Regions from separate parts of the Kribbella sp. NBC_01505 genome, predicted to be linked through region 1. Evidence: riboswitches for the same ligand, from Rfam matches in the RefSeq annotation. Region 1 holds a riboswitch; each other region holds the start of a gene.
The links. Region 1 has a riboswitch for ZMP and ZTP ahead of OG474_RS40550 (bifunctional 5,10-methylenetetrahydrofolate dehydrogenase/5,10-methenyltetrahydrofolate cyclohydrolase). Riboswitches for the same ligand answer to the same signal wherever they lie in the genome.
Positions count from the first base shown of each region.

Region 2: another riboswitch for ZMP and ZTP. It lies ahead of OG474_RS02965 (5-aminoimidazole-4-carboxamide ribonucleotide transformylase); the one in region 1 lies ahead of OG474_RS40550 (bifunctional 5,10-methylenetetrahydrofolate dehydrogenase/5,10-methenyltetrahydrofolate cyclohydrolase).
Region 3: another riboswitch for ZMP and ZTP. It lies ahead of OG474_RS37725 (glycine hydroxymethyltransferase); the one in region 1 lies ahead of OG474_RS40550 (bifunctional 5,10-methylenetetrahydrofolate dehydrogenase/5,10-methenyltetrahydrofolate cyclohydrolase).

Region 1 is NZ_CP109425.1:8,627,443-8,633,331, forward strand. Features, by position in the region: gene OG474_RS40535 (alpha/beta fold hydrolase) at 1-435, shown strand, start outside; gene OG474_RS40540 (prephenate dehydrogenase) at 432-1,496, opposite strand; gene aroH (chorismate mutase) at 1,493-1,861, opposite strand; gene OG474_RS40550 (bifunctional 5,10-methylenetetrahydrofolate dehydrogenase/5,10-methenyltetrahydrofolate cyclohydrolase) at 1,903-2,775, opposite strand; ZMP/ZTP riboswitch at 2,799-2,904, opposite strand; gene OG474_RS40555 (NUDIX hydrolase) at 3,349-3,963, opposite strand; gene prcA (proteasome subunit alpha) at 3,960-4,844, opposite strand; gene prcB (proteasome subunit beta) at 4,876-5,718, opposite strand; gene OG474_RS40570 (ubiquitin-like protein Pup) at 5,727-5,889, opposite strand, start outside.
Region 2 is NZ_CP109425.1:671,846-677,734, forward strand. Features, by position in the region: gene OG474_RS02945 (hypothetical protein) at 203-574, shown strand; gene ilvD (dihydroxy-acid dehydratase) at 578-2,245, opposite strand; gene OG474_RS02955 (class I SAM-dependent methyltransferase) at 2,300-3,013, shown strand; gene OG474_RS02960 (hypothetical protein) at 3,010-3,996, opposite strand; ZMP/ZTP riboswitch at 4,065-4,137, shown strand; gene OG474_RS02965 (5-aminoimidazole-4-carboxamide ribonucleotide transformylase) at 4,153-5,064, shown strand.
Region 3 is NZ_CP109425.1:8,029,056-8,034,944, forward strand. Features, by position in the region: gene OG474_RS37705 (glycoside hydrolase family 9 protein) at 1-776, shown strand, start outside; gene OG474_RS37710 (ACT domain-containing protein) at 794-1,156, shown strand; gene OG474_RS37715 (amidase) at 1,298-2,455, shown strand; gene OG474_RS37720 (GbsR/MarR family transcriptional regulator) at 2,452-2,916, opposite strand; gene OG474_RS37725 (glycine hydroxymethyltransferase) at 3,010-4,461, opposite strand; ZMP/ZTP riboswitch at 4,491-4,572, opposite strand; gene OG474_RS37730 (zinc metalloprotease) at 4,596-5,597, opposite strand; gene OG474_RS37735 (acyl-CoA dehydrogenase family protein) at 5,624-5,889, opposite strand, start outside.

The DNA of each region.
Region 1 (5,889 bases):
GGCTATTACCACTGGTTCTTCCTGGCCGCGGGCAACGGTATTCCCGAGCGCCTGATCGGCGGCGACCCCGAATTCTGGATCACCGCCCGGCTGAACGCCCGCCACGCCGGCGGCTCCCCCTTCGACCCCGCCGCGCTGGCCGACTACATCCGTTGCTTCTCCGACCCAGCCGCCATCGCCGCCTCCTGCTCCGACTACCGCGCCGCCGCCGGCATCGACCTCACCCACGACAACACAGACACCGGCCACCGGTTGGAGATGCCTCTGCTCGCGCTCTGGGGCCAACGCGGCTTCGTCGGCACGCATTACGACGTACTGAAAGTCTGGAACGAGTACGCCGCCGACGTCCGCGGCCACGCCCTCCCCTGCGACCACTACCTCCCCGAAGAACAACCGGAGCTAGTGGTCGAAGCGCTGCGGGACTTCTTCGCCTAGCGGTGGACTACCCAGCCTCGCTCAGTGAGGGTGTCGACCAGCTGGTCGTCGGAGCCTGGTTTGACGAGGAGCTCGACCTCACCGACGGGACGGCCGGGGCTGTGGTCGATGCGGAGGTCTTCGACGTTGGCACCGGACGCGGCCGCGTCGTTGAAGAGGCGGGCCAGCTGGCCCGGGCGGTCGGGGATGGTGACCAGGACGCTGACCAGGTCCATGTGCGGGGAGCCGTGCTTGCCGGGGACGCGGATGGCGCCGGAGACGCCGCGGGCGAGCATCGAGGTGAGTTCCTCGCCGGCCTCTTCCTTGCCTAGGGCAACGAGGACGCGGTCGAGTTCGTCGCGGATCTGCTCGAGCAGGCCGGTGAGGGCGACCGAGTTCGCCGAGACGATCTGGGTCCACAGGCCGGGGTCACCGGCGGCGATCCGGGTTACATCGCGAACGCCCTGGCCGGACAGTTGCAGGTGGGAGTTCGGCGCGTCGACCAGCGTGCCGGCCGCGAGCGACGACATCAGCTGCGGCAGATGCGAGACCCGGGCAACGGCCAGGTCGTGGTCCTCGACCGACAGCTCGACCGTTCGCGCACCACACGCCTCGGCGAGGCAGCGGACGAGCTCGACGGCCTCGGGCGAGCTGGTCTCATGCGGCGTGATCGCCCAGGTCGCGCCGTCGAACAGATCGGCGCGCGCGGCCAACGGCCCGTTGCGCTCCGAGCCTGCCATCGGGTGACCGCCGACGTACCGGGTCAGGTCCGCGGACAGCAACCGCGCATCCGTCAACGGCTTCGACTTCACGCTCGCCGCGTCCGTGACGATCGCGTCGGTCTGCGCGAGCTGCTCGGCGATCACCGCTCCGACATGATCCGGCGGTACGGCGACCACGACCAGCTGCGGCTCGATCTGGACCAGCCGCGACCCGGCACCGATCCGCTCGGCCATCAGCGCGTTGTCCGGGTTCGCGTCGACCAGCTCCACGACGACACCCAACCGCGCCAGCGCGAGGCCGATCGACGTACCGATCAGGCCGGCGCCGACAACGCGGACCGGGCCACGCAATTCGGTCACTGGGCGCCTGTCAGATCGGGACGGAGCGCGGACGCGCCGTGCAGGTAGACGTGCTGGATCTTGTCGCGGGAGCGCTCGGTCTCGGTGTGCACCATCATCCGCACCACCCGCGGCAGCGCGTGCGGTACGTCGATCTCCTGCATGCACATCAGCGGTACGTCGGTCAGCCCGATCTGCCGGCCGGCCACGGCGGGGAACTCCGCGTGCAGGTCCGGCGTGACGGTGAACAGGATGCTGATCAGATCAGCGCTGTCCAGATCGTTCGCCTCCAGAACAGCCTTCACCAGCTCGGCCGACCGCTCGAGCAGATGCCCGCGCTCGTCCGCGTCCAGCTGGGTGGCTCCCCGGATCGCCCGCACCGCCACGTCACGCCTCCTCGTCAAATCACCTTCGCAACGAATACAGCCTAGGCCAGACCAACCACAGGCTGGACAGCCGTCTCGGATTGGGCCTCCGCCGCGTCGACGGTCTGCTCCAGGAGCAGCGCGATGGTCATCGGCCCGACCCCGCCCGGAACCGGCGTGATCAGGCGCGCCACCTCGGACGCCTCGCCGAAGTGCACGTCGCCGACATTGCCTTCGTTGTACCCGGCATCGACCACGACCGCGCCCGGCTTCAGCCAGTCGCCCCGGACGAAGTTCGCCTTGCCGACCGCGGCGACCACGATGTCCGCCGTACGGACGATATCCGGCAGCCCGACGGTCCGCGAATGCGTGTAGGTCACGGTCGCATCCGATGCCAGCAGCAACATCCCGGCCGGCTTGCCGAGGATCGGGCTGCGGCCGATCACCACCGCGTGCGCCCCGGAGATCGGTACGTCGTACGCCTCGAGCAGCCGCATGATCCCGCCCGGCGTACACGACCGGAACCCGGGCTCGCCGAACGCCATCGCCGCGAACCCGTGCATGGTCACACCGTCGACGTCCTTGCGCGGGTCGATCGCCTCGAACGCCGCCCGCTCGTCGATGTGGCTCGGCACCGGGTGCTGCAGCAGAATGCCGTGCACCTCGGGATCGTTCGACAGCTCGGTCAGCGCAGCGACCAGCTCGTCGGTGGTAGTCGCGGCCGGCAGCACAACGCTGCGCGAACCGATCCCGGCCTTCTTGCTGCGGTTCTGCTTCATCCGCACGTACGTCGCGGACGCCGGATCGTCACCCACCAGCACCGTCGCGAGGCACGGCTGCACGCCGACGCTCTCCCGCAACTTCTCCGCCCGAACCCCCGCCCGCGCCACCATCTCGGCCGCGAGCTCGGTCCCAACCATCAATTCAGCAGTCATGCACGCACTCCTCCAGGCATCAAGTCCTATGCCCAGGCGCGCGGCAGAGCGTTCTCGCTCTCGAGCCGGCTGATCCGGCAGGCCGCTCCCCGGTGGTACCCCACCCCAACGCCAGTCACGACCCACCCCAACCCTACCCACCGCCGCCCACCCCGCCCAAAGAGCAGCCCACCCACCCTTGTGCACCGACGCCATCTTTGTGCACCGACCAACCATCCGCGGGCCCGCAGAACGGTTGGTGGATACCCAAAGATGCACTTCGTGCCCAAAGAGCAGCCGACCCACCTTTGCGCGGATCGCGGGCTGGGCCGGGGTGATGCGGTACGGCGCGGCGGGGGCGGGGTGATGCGGCACGGCGGGGCGGGGGTGATGCGGTACGGCGGGGTGGGGGGTGGGTGGGAGATCGCGGGCCTTGAGCACCGATCAACCGTCCAGGAGGCGCGCAAATGGTTGAGGCGTGCTCAAGGCGGACGACTGCGCGTGGCTTTGGGCACCCATCGACCACTTGGACCCGGCGAAAACGGTTGGTGGGTGCTCAAGGCGGCGGGGTGCACCGGCCGCGTGGGTGGTCTGTTAGAGGAGGTTGGCGTGGTCCAGGGCTTGGTAGGCGGTGTCGGTGCCGGTGGTGGCGCCGGGGGTGCGGAGTTCGGCGCGGAAGGCGGCGACGGTGAGCTCGACGGGGACGCAGTCTTCGGCTTCGTCGAGGTTCTGGGTGCCGTTGGGGCGGCAGCCGCGGGCGATGGCCACGTATTTGCGGAAGGTCGAGGAGGTGCCGGCCCAGAGCCAGCCGACGACCTCGATGCTCTCGCAGGTGTAACCGGTCTCTTCTTCGAGCTCGCGGGCCCCGCCAACCGCGGGATCCTCGCCGGGCTCGATCAGGCCGCCGGGCAGGTTGGTGACCACGCTGTCGGGCCCGGGACGGAACATCCGGATCGTCACGATCCGGCCCTCCGGCGTGAGCGGCAGCACGGTGACACCGGCCGCGACGGCTCCCGCGGACTCCGGGCCGGTGACGTCCCAGTCGACCTCGTGACCGTTCGGCATCCGGTAGCGGCGGACCTTCACCGTCAGGAACCGCTGGTAGGCGACCTTCTCCCCCAGCAGCTCCCAGGGCTCCGGGTCGGGGGCCCGAGACGACTCAGCCGCCACGTCGGACGTGGCGGCTGAGTCCAGCGATCGGTCCGTCACAGCGGACGGGTGTCGTCGGGATCCTCCGGCGGCGCGATCGGTGCGTCGTCATCGGAAGCCGACTCCGTGACCGAAGAGGCCGACGTAGGCGAGGTGGCCGACGTGGCCGTGGTCTCCGCCGTGGTGGCGTCGGCGTGCTCGGCGGCCTCCGCGGCGGTGGCCTCCTCGATGTCGGCCGACGGCTGGGACTCGGACAGGATCCGGGCCAGCGTCTCCTCGGAGATCCGCTTGAACTTCCGGACCTGGGTGCGGGTCCGGTCCAGTACGGCGACCTCGAGCTGGTCGGAGGTCAGCTCGCGTGGCTCACTGCTGTCGTGCCCGAGCGCGTCGACGGCCAGTCGCAGCGCGCCGGCCAGCGAGATGCCCTCGCGGTAGTGCTCGCCGACATACTCCGCGACCTGCTCGGCCTGGCCGCCCATCACCGCGTACCCCCGGACGTCGGCGATCGAGCCGTCGTACGTGAGCCGGTAGATCTGGTCGTCGGCCGTGGTCGCGCCGATCTCGGCGACCAGGATCTCGACCTCGAGCGGCTTCTCGCCACCGGAGGAGAAGATCGCGCCGAGGGTCTGCGCGTACGCGTTGGCCAGCGCCCGGCCGGTGACGTCGCGCCGGTCGTAGGAGTAGCCCCGCATGTCCGCCAGCCGGACGCCGGCGATCCGCAGGTTCTCGAACTCGTTGTAGCGGCCGACCGCCGCGAACGCCATCCGGTCGTAGATCTCGGCGACCTTGTGCAACGCGGGCGAGCGGTTCTCGGCGACGAACAGGATGCCGTCGGCATACTGCAGCGCGATCGCGCTGCGGCCCTTGGCGATGCCCTTCCGGGCGAAGTCCGCCCGGTCGCGCATCAGCTGTTCTGGGGATACGTAGAACGGCGTGCTCATCGAAGGTGTCGTCCTCTATCAGTCGATGGGATCAGGTCAGGGACGCCGTGGCGGGGCCGTCGGGGCGCTCGTGGCGCTGCGCCCAGGCCGCGTCGACCAGCGTGGCGACCTCGTCCTCGGGCAGCCGCTGGTAGCCGTCGGCGGTGACCACCCCGATCACCGGGAAGATCCGCCGCAGCATGTCCGGACCACCGGTGGCTGAGTCGTCGTCGGCGGCGTCGATCAGCGACTGGATCGCCACCGTCGCGCACTCGGTCGCGGACAGGTCCTCGCGGTAGAGCTTCTTCAGCGCGCCCCGGGCGAACAGCGAGCCCGAACCGACACTGTGGAAGTGGGTCTCCTCGTAACGGCCGCCGGTGGCGTCGTAGGAGAAGATCCGCCCGCCCTTGAGGTCGTGGTCGTAGCCCGCGAACAGCGGCACCACGGCCAGCCCCTGCATCGCCATCGCCAGGTTGCCCCGGATCAGCGCGCTCAGCCGGTTGGACTTGCCGTCCAGGCTGAGCGTGGTGCCCTCGAGCTTCTCGTAGTGCTCGAGCTCGACCTGGAACAGCCGGACCATCTCGATCCCGAAACCGGCCGATCCGGCGAACGCGACCGCCGAGTACTCGTCGGCGGGGAACACCTTCTGGATGTCCCGCGACGCGATGATGTTGCCCATCGTGGCCCGCCGGTCGCCGGCCATCAGCACGCCACCCGCGAAGGTGGCCGCGACGATCGTCGTACCGTGCGGGACCTGGTCGGAGAAGTCGGCCTGCCCCAGGCTGCGCCGTCCGGGCAACAGGTCGGGCGCGTGCCCGGCCAGGAAGTCCATGAACGACGTGCCACCTGGGGTCAGGAAGGCTTCCGGCAACCGGCCGGAGGCGTCAAATGTCATCGAGCGGTTCACTCCCCACCCTTTTGCACGAACCCGCGGACGAACTCCTCGGCGTTCTCCTCGAGCACCTCGTCGATCTCGTCGAGGATCGAGTCGACGTCGTCGTCGAGCCGTTCCTTGCGCTCGGCCACGTCTTCCGACGTCTTCGCCTGCTCGACCTCTTCCTCGGTC
Region 2 (5,889 bases), 2.0 Mb from region 1:
GTCGCGTCAGTCGGCGCGCCGCACAAGTACGAGGAGAATCGATCGCATGTAGGCATTATTCGCCCGCCGACAAGGTCCAGGTCAAGTTCGGGCATCCTGCGTCTCACCTGTTGGGACGAGCGTCTCAGTGGCGGATGTCATCGAAATGTCAGCGGCACCGGCGATTCTGAGCGGAACAGCCCCGCCCCGAAGGGACCATTCGATGCCTGTTCTTCGCTCCATCGCACTCGCCGCTGTAACTCTCGTCACCGGGTCACTGCTGGCCTGCACGACGGCCGCCGCCCAGCAGGTCGATCCCGGCTTCGTCGTCCGGACCAACGTTCCGGGCAAGGCCATCAACTGCGAGTCCGGCCACTTCTGCGTCAACATCAACGGCCGGACCTACGACTACTACCGCTGTGGCATCTACCCGGTCAGCGGCTGGGTCGGCCCCGGGTACGGCTGGAACCACCAGACCGGCAATGTCTGGGCCGCGGTGCTCATGCAGGACCGGAAAACGGTCTGGAGGTGGTTCCCGCCGAACGCGCAGGGCTACGAGGACATGACGCCGGTCTACTTCGTGCAACCCTGCTGACGGTCAGCCGCAGGTTGCGCCTTGGGAGGCTGAGCCGACGAGGCGGACGTATTTGCCGAGGACGCCCTTGGTGATCGCGGGCTGCTTGGGCGTCCAGCCTTCCGTACGGCGGGTCAGTTCGTCCGCGTCGACGTGGAGCTCCAGCGTGCGGTTCGCCACGTCCAAGGTGATTCGATCACCGTCGCGGACGAACGCGATCGGCCCGCCGTCCACGGCTTCCGGTGCGACATGGCCGACGCAGAGCCCCGTCGTACCGCCGGAGAAGCGGCCGTCGGTGAGCAGCAGCACGTCCTTGCCGAGGCCGGCGCCCTTGATCGCCCCGGTGACCGCGAGCATCTCGCGCATCCCCGGGCCACCCTTGGGACCTTCGTAGCGGATCACGACGACATCGCCCGGATTCAACTCCGCCACGGCATCCATCGCTGCGCGCTCGCCGTCGAACACGCGCGCCGTACCTTCGAAGACGTCGGAGTCGAACCCCGCGCTCTTCACCACCGCGCCTTCCGGAGCGAGCGTGCCGTGCAGGATGGTGATGCCGCCGGTGTGGTGGATCGGCTTGTCCAGCGCGCGGATGATCGTGCCGTCGACATCCGGCGGGGCGATGTCGGCCAGGTTCTCGGCCATCGTCTTGCCGGTCACCGTCAGGCAGTCGCCGTGCAGCAGACCGGCGTCCAGCAGCGCGCGCATGATCACCGGGATACCGCCGACCCGGTCCACGTCCGTCATCACGTACTGGCCGAACGGCTTCAGATCCCCGAGGTGCGGGACCTTGTCGCCGACCCGGTTGAAGTCGTCCAGCGTCAGGTCGACCTCGGCCTCACGAGCGATCGCGAGCAGGTGCAGCACGGCGTTCGTCGAACCACCCAGCGCCATCACCACGGCGATCGCGTTCTCGAACGCCTCCTTGGTGAGGATCTGTCGCGCGGTGATCCCCTTCTGCAGCAGGCCGACCACGGCCTCACCGGACTTCCGCGCATACCCGTCGCGACGCCGATCCACCGCGGGCGGCGCCGCCGACCCGGGCAGCGACATCCCGAGCGCCTCGGCGGACGCGGCCATCGTGTTGGCCGTGTACATACCGCCGCAAGCACCTTCACCCGGGCAGATCGCGCGCTCGACGGCGTCGACCTCCTCGCGGGTGATCAGGCCGCGAACGCAGGCACCGACCGCCTCGAAGGCATCGATGATCGTGACGTCCTTGTCGCCCAACCGCCCAGGCATGATCGAACCGGCATACAGGAACACACTCGCCAGATCGAGCCGCGCGGCCGCCATCAGCATGCCGGGCAGGGACTTGTCGCAACCGGCCAGCAGAACCGAGCCGTCGAGGCGCTCGGCCTCCATCACGGTCTCGACCGAGTCGGCGATGATCTCGCGGCTGACCAGCGAGTAGTGCATCCCGACGTGACCCATCGAGATGCCGTCGGAGACGCTGATCGTGCCGAACTCCAGCGGATACCCACCGGCCGCGTGCACGCCCTCCTTGACCGCCTTCGCGAGCCGGTCCAGCGAGAGGTTGCAGGGGGTGATCTCGTTCCAGCTCGAGGCCACCCCGATCTGCGGCTTCACCCAGTCGTCATCGCCCATGCCGACCGCTCTGAGCATCCCTCGGCTCGCGGTGGCTTCGAGACCGTCGGTGACAGTGCGGCTGCGGGGCTTCACATCGACCATGGGGTCACTCTAAACACTTTGCTTCGGCGTTCCAGGCTCTCTAGCGTTCGCGAGGTGGATCCTTTTGGTGACGAGAACCTGGTCGAGCTGTACGACCTCGACAATGCTCCCGGCGACGATCACGCGTACTTCCGCGCTCTCGCCGACTCCCTCGATGCCCGAAAGGTCCTCGATCTCGGGTGCGGCACCGGGCTGCTGACCCGCGCGCTGGCGACGCCCGGCCGGGAGGTGATCGGCATCGATCCCAGTCCGACGATGCTCAACTACGCCCGCCGTACGCCGAGCTCGGTCACCTGGATCTCCGGTGACGCCGGCGCGATCGCGCCGACCGGCGACGTCGATTTCGCGCTGTCCACCGGAAACGCGGTCATGTACATCGCCGACCTGCCCGCGACATTGACCGCGTTGGCAGCCGCGCTCCGCACCGGCGGCGTACTGGCCTTCGAGTCGCGCAACCCCGCGGCGCGGGCCTGGGAGTCGTGGACGCGCGAGGCGACGTACGGGGATCGTGACACGCCCGTCGGGCACCTCACCGAGTGGCTCGACCTGATCGAGGTCAGCGACGGCCGCGTCGTCTTCGACGCCCACAACCTGTACGACGACGGTCGCGACGACGTCTACCGCAACGAGCTCTACTTCCGTTCGGCGACCGAGATCACCGCGGCCCTGGAGGCGGCCGGGTTCACCGTGCAGGTGACCGCCGGCTGGCACGGCGAGGAGTTCGTGCCGGAGTCCCGGCTGATGGTCTTCCGCGCCGAGAAGGTCTAGTCCATCTGTCGCTTGAGTGCCTCACCGAAGCCGGCCACGCCGCCGACATAGCCCCACGGCACGCTCTCGATCCGGCCCTCGGTGCGGCACGCATGCTCCATCGCCTCGGGTTTCGCGTTCGCCCACTTGAGCGCGAACGCCATCGCCCCGTTGGCCGCGACGTCCGCGGGGTCCGGCGTACGGGCGTCGTTCCACTTGGCGCGGGCGGTGAGCAAGTCGGTACGGCGGGCCGTGACTCTGCTCGCGTAGCGCTTCATCCGGTCGTCCCGCGGCAGGTCCTTGTCGGAGGCGATCTCCAGCCAGACCTCGTTGAACACGTTGGCCGCGATGCTGCACAGAACGCTGCCCGATCGGGCCCTCGAAACGACACCGTCACCGAAGTCGATCAACTGCTCGACTCCGAGCCCGGACCACTTGTTCGCCAGCACCTGAACGCGACCGGTGTGCGCCGCGTAGCTGCCCGGGTGGCGGACCAGTGCGGCATGGAAGATCTCGGCCTTGTCCTCCAGCTCCGCCTGCAATCCCAGCGCGGCCCACTGCAGCACCTCCCACGGCACCGAGTCGTCCGCCGCCGAGACGATCGCGCCCTGCAGCACCTCGGCCGCCGTCCGCAGAATGTCGTGGAACATCGCGAACCGCTGCGCTGACACATCCTTCGCCCACTGCCCGGTCCGCACGCCCCACGCCTCGAGCACCAGCGTCTGACCGAACCACAACAGCAGATCGGGGTCCTTGGGGTAGGCCTCCAGCCGCATCTCCAGCTGCTCGCTCCGCCCGACCGCGGCCTTGGCCAACCCGGTCGCCCGGATCGACCGCAGGTTCGTGTTGGCCGGTGTCACCTTCAGCAACGCCAGCCCGGTCGACAGGTCGCCTTGGCGGACCGCCGAGTACGCGGCGTCGAGGTCGTCGTCCAGCCAGGCCTGATCCAGCCTGAACCCGGACACATCGACTTCCGACGCCTCCTTTCGCGAGAAGAACCCCATTCGCGGATGGTAAGACTCCTCGGACCTCTCTGGACCCGAATTGCACGTTCCTGCAATAGGCTCTGCCCTACCGCGACTGGCGAGGGTGGATCACCACCGGGGAGCGGACCCTATCTGGCGTCGTCCGCCTGGGCGCCTCCTTGCGGAGGTCTGCTCATGCGTTATGGGATGAATCCACATCAGACGGCGGCGCTGACGGTCGTCGGACCGCGGGCACCGTTCACGGTCGTCGCGGGCGAACCGTCGTACATCAATGTGCTGGACGCGCTGACCGGTTGGCAGCTCGTGCGGGAGGCCGGTGCGACCTTCGGGCAGCCGGCGGCGGCGTCGTACAAGCATGTCTCCCCAGCTGGTGCCGCACTCGGTACGTCGGTCGCGGACGCCTACCGACGCGCCCGGGACGCTGACCCCAAGTCGTCGTACGGCGATTTCGTGGCGGTCTCGGAGCCGGTGGATCTTGAGCTCGCCGACGTGCTGCGGCGCGTGGTCAGTGATGGGATCATCGCGCCTGGGTACGCGCCGGGTGTGGTGGAGGTGTTGGCGGCCAAGAAGCGTGGCACGTACCTGGTGCTGGAGGCGGATCCGCTGTTCGAACCGCCCTGCGAGGAGGTGCGTGAGCTGTACGGCGTTCGGTTGACGCAGAGCCGCGACGACGTGCCGCTGACTCGCGACCTCCTGGCACCTTCGGTTCCTGAGGACGCGGCTCGTGACCTCCTGCTCGGCCTGATCGTCGTCCGCTACACCCAGTCCAACACCGTCGCCCTCCTCAAAGACGGCATGGCCATCGGCATCGGCGCCGGCCAGCAATCCCGAGTCGACTGCACCCACCTGGCCGGAGCAAAGGCCGCCCTCTGGTGGTCCCGCCACTCCGCTGCCCCGCTCACCGGCGTCGCCATGGTCTCCGACGGCGCCCTCCCCTTCGCCGACAACATCGAAGCAGCCGCCACCTACGGCGTAACCCACATCGCCGAACCAGCCGGCTCCATCCGCTCCCCCGAAGTAGCCGCCGCCTGCACCACCCACAACATCACCTGGTCCCCCACCAACCTCCGCCTCTTCCGCCACTGAGTCCCCCGGCGCATCCCCGTCCCCCGTCCCCCGTCCGCATCCCGCCTCCCGCCTCCCGCCCAAAGGTGGGCCGGCTGCTCTTTGTGCACGGGGCTCGACTTTGTGAACCCACCAACCGTTTCCGGGCGCTCCGAATGGTTGGTGGGTTCCCAAAGACGTCGCTCGTGCCCAAAGACGCGGTTCGTGCCCAAGGGTGGGCGGCCGTGTTCGGAGTGGGCCGGCTGCTCTTTGTGCACGACCCCCAACTTTGTGAACCCACCAACCGTTTCCAGGCACTCCGAATGGTTGGTGGGCGCCCAAAGACGCCGCTCGTGCCCAAAGACGCGGTTCGTGCCCAAGGGTGGGCGGCCGTGTTCGGAGTGGGCCGGCGGCTCTTTGTGCACGATCCCCAACTTTGTGAACCCACCAACCGTTTCCAGGCACTCCGAATGGTCGGTAGGTACCCAAAGACGCCGCTCGTGCCCAAAGACGCGGTTCGTGCCCAAGGGTGGGCGGCCGTGTTCGGAGTGGGCCGGCGGCTCTTTGTGCACGACCCCCAACTTTGTGAACCCACCAACCGTTTCCAGGCACTCCGAATGGTTGGTGGGCGCCCAAAGACGCCGCTCGTGCCCAAAGACGCGGTTCGTGCCCAAGGGTGGGCGGCCGTGTTCGGAGTGGGCCGGCGGCTCTTTGTGCACGATCCCCAACTTTGTGAACCCACCAACCGTTTCCAGGCACTCCGAATGGTCGGTAGGTACCCAAAGACGCCGCTCGTGCCCAAAGACGCGGTTCGTGCCCAAGGGTGGGCGGCCGTGTTCGGAGTGGGCCGGCTGCTCTTTGTGCATC
Region 3 (5,889 bases), 600 kb from region 1:
CGTCGCTGCCGTTCGCCTTCTATCCGGAGTCGGCTTGGCGCGACGACATGGAGCTGGGTGCTGTTGAGCTCGCGTTGGCGGCGCAGCGGCTTGGCGATCGGCGGGCATCCGGTTGGGTGCGACAGGCGTCGTACTGGGCTGGTCAGTATCTCCAGCACGAGGCCGGCGGCGACACGCTGAACCTGTACGACGTCTCGGCGCTGGCGCATGCGGATCTGATCCGGGCGTCGCGATCGGACCGGGCGTTGGTTGCCAAGCTCACTGGTGATCTGCGGGCGCAGCTTGCGATCGGGACCAAGCGGGCGGCTTCGGATCCGTTCCGGGCGGGGGCGCAGTACAACAACTTTGACGCCGTACCGCACACCTTCGGACTGGCTGCGACGGCGCGTCTCTACCGGCAGGTCACCGGGGACCGGGCGTACGACACCTTCGGTGCGCAGCAGCTGGACTGGGCGTTCGGGGCCAACGCCTGGGGTGTCTCGTTCATGGTCGGTGTCGGCTCCAACGCTGGGCGCTGCCCGCATCACCAGATCGGCAACATCCTCGGTCGCCAGGTCGTCGGCGCGGTCGTCAACGGCCCGAACTCGGCCGGCCTCTTCGACGAAGGACTCGGCGACCACGTCGACGGTATGAAGGCTTGCCCGGCGAACGGCGTCGACCAGTACGCCGAGTTCACCGGCCGCGGCTCGCGCTACGTCGACGACGTCCGATCCTGGCAGGCGTCCGAACCCGCCGACGACTTCGCCGCGATCGCCGTCTACGCCCTCACCCGCTGACCCACCAGACTGGCTCCATGCCAGCGCAAACCCTCACCCTCCTCCAACCGCGCTTCACCATCACCCACGTCGCCGACGGCATCCCCGCCGTGCCGTCCGGCGACTGGTGGGCGCTCTCCCACACTCCCGAAGGCACCACTCTCATCGCCGAGGGCGACTCGACCGAACCCTGGCGAGCCTTCTACAACCAAGAACCCCACGCCCTGGACCAACCCGGCATGCTCGCCTCGATAGTCCACCCGCTCGCAGCCGCCGGCCTCTCCGTCTGCGCCGCCTCCACCTACCAAGCCGACCTGGTCCTAGTAACCGAAGCCGACCTCCCCACAGCCATCACCACCCTCCAATCCGCCGGCCACACCATCACCGACGACACGGCGTAGCCAACGACATGAGGTGGTGCTGCGGTTGACCACCTGCCGGGCTGGTTCAGGCGGTCGGTCGACTGCGCCGGCCGACTACTACGTATCCTTCGCGACGCTGTTGCCGCAAGGGCGGGGTTTGGAGGTGGATAGGGTTGGGGCGTGCTGAGTGCGGGGGAGATTGCGGCGGGGGTTCGGGCTGGGCGGTTGACGGCTGCTGAGGTGGTGGGGGAGGCGTTGGGGGCGGCTCGGCGGTTGGATCCGGTGTTGCATTTCGTGGATGAGCTGGATGGTGACCGAGCGCTTCGGCTGGCTCGGGAGGTGGATCCGGACGGGGTGCTGGCGGGGGTGCCGTTCTTGGTGAAGGCGCGCACGCCACCGGGGTCGCCGATCATCGAGCGGTTGCTGGCGGCGGGGGCGATTCCGATCGGTACGGCGACGCGCGCGCGACCGGGGCCCGGTTCGCAGACGTATGGGTGGAACGGGAGCGACTACACCCGCAATCCGTGGGACGTCACCCGTTCGCCAGGTGGGTCGACGGCTGGGGGAGCGGCGGCGGTTGCGGCCGGCGTCGTACCGCTCACAACAGGTGGTGACAGTGGTGGGTCGCTGCGGATCCCCGCATCGTTCTGCGGGTTGGTGGGGTTCAAGGGCACGCTCGGCCGGGTGCCGCGCGCGGTGGGCCGCGCGTTGGGCGGGCTCACCACCGCCGGAGTGATCGGCGCGAACCTCGACGACGTCATGCTGGCAACGAGTGTGGTGAGCGGACCGCACCGACTCGATCCCACAGCACTACCGTTCTGGCCGGTGCCGGTGCTCGCCGACAAGCCGTGGAAGGTCGCCTACCTGTCCACGCTCAGTCAGTACGCCGTAGACGCCGGCGTGGACGCGATCGTGCGCGACCGGCTGACAGTCGTCGAGGTGATCGACGTACCGCTCGACCTGTTGCCCACCGACGACGCATGGCAGGTCCTGTCCGACCTGGACGCCGGCTGCGGCACCGAGGCGACGGCTTCAATCAGAGCTCGCGAGGTGCGGGACCGCAACAACACCGCGCTCGCCGATCTGTTCGACGTGGTCGACGCGCTCGTCACCCCGACCACGCTAACTGTTGCCCACGGCTACGACCAGTACAACGAGAACATCATCGTCGGCGACCCCTGCTGGGCGTTCAACGTCACCGGTCACCCCGCCGTCAGCGTGCCGGCCGGGCTGCTCGACGGCCTGCCGGTGGGCCTGCAAGTGGTCACCCCGCACGGCGATGACGCGACCGCCCTGGCCGTCGCGAAGCAGCTGATGGTCGAGCTGCCCAGACCCTAGCGCGGGTGCTTGTTGTGCCAGTCCTTCATGGTCTGCACGAGATCGGCATGCACGAAGGTAAAAAAGTCCGCGGCCTCGGCGAGCCGACGGCCGACGGTCGTATCCGCGCCGAAGAGGTTGGCCCCGTAGCTGCTGCTGGCGGCCCATTCGGTCAGCGCCTGGTTGCGGCGTTCGAGGATCGCGGCGAACACGTCCTCGCGGATCCGGTAGTGATCCTTGCGCGAACCAGGCATCCGCTCCCGCGAGATGAACGACATCTGGATCAGCTGCCGGACCGCGCCCGAGACCGCAGGCTGGCTGATCTTCAGGGTGTCGGCCAGCTCGGCCGCGGTCATCGTCCCGTCGGGGCTGACCAGCATCCGGCCCATCACCCGCGCCGACATCGTCGGTACGCCGCTGTTCGCCATCACACCGGCGAAGCGTTCGACGTACTGACTGATCTCTTCCGGGGTGGGCGTCATGATTGAACCTTACATTAATTAGAAGATTCTGATTGTTGCCGAAAGCAAGAAGCCGGCGCCGTTCCGCGGTGGGAACGGCGCCGGCCGGGATGATCAGCTGAGCACGAGGCCCGGGTAGAGCGGGTGCTTGTCGAGGATCTCGGCGGAGGCCGCGCGGGTCTTGTCGGCAACCCCGTCGGCCAGCACGTACTTGGCCTTCGACGGCGCACCGGCGGCGGTCGTGGTCGGCGTCACCGAGGACAGCACGTCGACGATCAGCTCGGCCACCTTGTCGAACTCGTCGGCGCCGAAGCCGCGGGTGGTCAGGGCCGGCGTACCGATCCGGACGCCCGAGGTGTACCAGGCGCCGTTCGGGTCGCGGGGGACCGCGTTGCGGTTGGTGACGATGCCAGCGTCGAGCAGCGCCGACTCGGCCTGCCGGCCGGTGATCCCGTACGCCGAGACGTCCAGCAGGACCAGGTGGTTCTCCGTACCGTCCGTGACGAGCTTGACGCCACGCTTCATCAGACCCTCGGCGAGGGTGACCGCGTTGTCGGCGACGGCCTGCGCGTAGGTCTGGAAGGACGGCTGCCGGGCCTCTGCCAGCGCGACCGCCTTGGCGGCCATCGTCTGGCTGAGCGGACCGCCCAGGACCATCGGGCAACCGCGGTCGACGGACTCGGCGTACTCCGGCTGGCACAGCACCATGCCGCCGCGCGGGCCGCGCAGCGACTTGTGCGTGGTGGTCGTGGTGACGTGCGCGTGCGGCACCGGGTCGAAGTCGCCGGTGAAGACCTTGCCCGCGACCAGACCGGCGAAGTGCGCCATGTCGACCATCAGGGTGGCGCCGACCTCGTCGGCGATCTCGCGCATCTTCGCGAAGTCGACCTTGCGTGGGTACGCCGAGTAACCCGCGATCAGGATCAGCGGCTTGAACTCACGGGCCTTGCGGGCGACCTCGTCGTAGTCCAGCAGGCCGGTCTCGGGGTTGGTGCCGTAGGAGTGCTGGTTGAACATCTTGCCGGAGATGTTCGGGCGGAAGCCGTGCGTCAGGTGACCGCCGGCGTCCAGTGACATGCCGAGCATCCGCTGGTCGCCGAGCGCCTTGCGGAGCTTGCTCCAGTCCTCGTCGGACAGGTCGTTGACGTGCTTGGCCCCGGCCTCGGCCAGGGTCGGGGACTCGATCCGCTGGGCCAGGATCGCCCAGAAGGCGACCAGGTTGGCGTCGATGCCGGAGTGCGGCTGGACGTAGGCGTGCGGGGCGTTGAACAGCGCCTTGGCGTGCTCGGCCGCGGCCGTCTCGACGGTGTCCACGTTCTGGCAGCCGGCGTAGAAGCGGTGCCCGACGGTGCCCTCGGCGTACTTGTCGGACAGCCAGTTGCCCATCGTCAGCAAGGTGGCCGGGGAGGCGTAGTTCTCACTCGCGATCAGCTTCAGCGAGGAGCGCTGGTCTTCCAGCTCGGCCTTGATCGCTCCGGCGATCGTCGGCTCGACGGCGGCGATCACCTGCAGGGCGTTGTTGTACGCGGCCGACGCTGCGGCAGCGTCGAAGGGTTGATGAGTCATCGATGTCTCTCCTGCGGTTTGCAGTGGGTCGAAGGCACCCAGGCGCACGGTGCCGACGGTTTTCGCTCCCCGGTGGTTCTCCACCTCAGCGCGCCAGTCGCGACCCTGGTCACCCTATCGTGCGTGCGCCGTACTCAGGACCTGCGGGCGTACCGGTAGGCCAGCCAGTTGTCGGCGGCACGTTGCGCCTGCTGCGGGGTGAACTCGGACAGACAGGCGTCGTCGCTGTAGTCCATGAAGTTGTGCACCGGCGCGAGGCTCGAACCGTCGCAGGCCAGCTTGCCGGTCGGGCAGCCGTCGGTCGGGCTCGCCTCGGCCGGGGTGTCTGCCACGTAGTCACCTTGGGTGGTGCAGCCGTTCTGGAAGACGTGATAGAGCCCGAGCCAGTGCCCGGTCTCGTGCAGGGCCTGCTTGCCTTCGTTGAAGTGCGTGCTCGCGCCGCCGGGCAACGTCGTGTATTTGATCATCACGCCGTCCCGGACCGGGTCGTCGGCGCGCGTCCACGGGAACGTGGCGATGCCGATCAGCCCGCTGAGCGATCCGTCGTTCGGGTCCTGGTACTGCGGCTCGTTCAGGTAGAGGTTGAGATCGCCCGGCCCGCCCTTGTGGAGTGCGGTCTTCATCGCCGCCTCGTCCGGCAGGGTCGGACCTTCGTCGGAGGTGTGAACGGTGTGCCAGGTCTTGTTGTCGGTGTAGTCCAAGCCGACGAGTGTGAAGGCGAACATGTTCGCGGACGTGGCCGCGAAGTTGCGGTTCAGCGCCTGGAGCTGCTTGACGACGTCGGTGGGTGAAACCTTGCCGGTCGCGCCGTCGTGGACCACGTGCACGTAGACCTGGATCCGCGCCTGACCTTTGCCGACCTTGGCGTGCACGGTGCCGTCCGGGTCCTTGGTCAGCAGGCGCCGGGGGAGTGCGCCGGACGCGTACGCGTCGCGGAGGATCTGCGGCGCGCGGCTGCCGTCGGGGAGGACGTCGTCCTGAGCGGCCCGCTGCCCGCCGATCAGGTCGCGCGGTCGGTCGGTGTGAGCTTGCTGCGGCGTGAGGCAGTCCACCGGAGTGGTTGCACTGGCCACGGGGGCTACGAGCGCCGAGCCGACCAGTGCGGCCGCGAACACGAACTGACGGGCTTTGAGCATGAGGTCGACGATAGGTCGGCTGTGGGTCAGTCGATCGTGCGCTCGACGATCTCCTGGAACGGCGTCGTACGCGGCAGGGTCCCGAACACTCCACCCCAGTCCCCGGCCAGGCGCGACGCCACGAACGCGTCCGCCACCGCAGGCGTCGAGTGGCGCACTAGCAGCGACGCCTGCAGGCACAACGCCATCCGCGCCGCCAGCCGCCGAGCCCCGGCCTCAGCGCCGTCGATGTCTGACAGAGCCTGCAGTACGTCGTGCACTGCCGCATCCAACCGATGGTCCGCACCCTGTG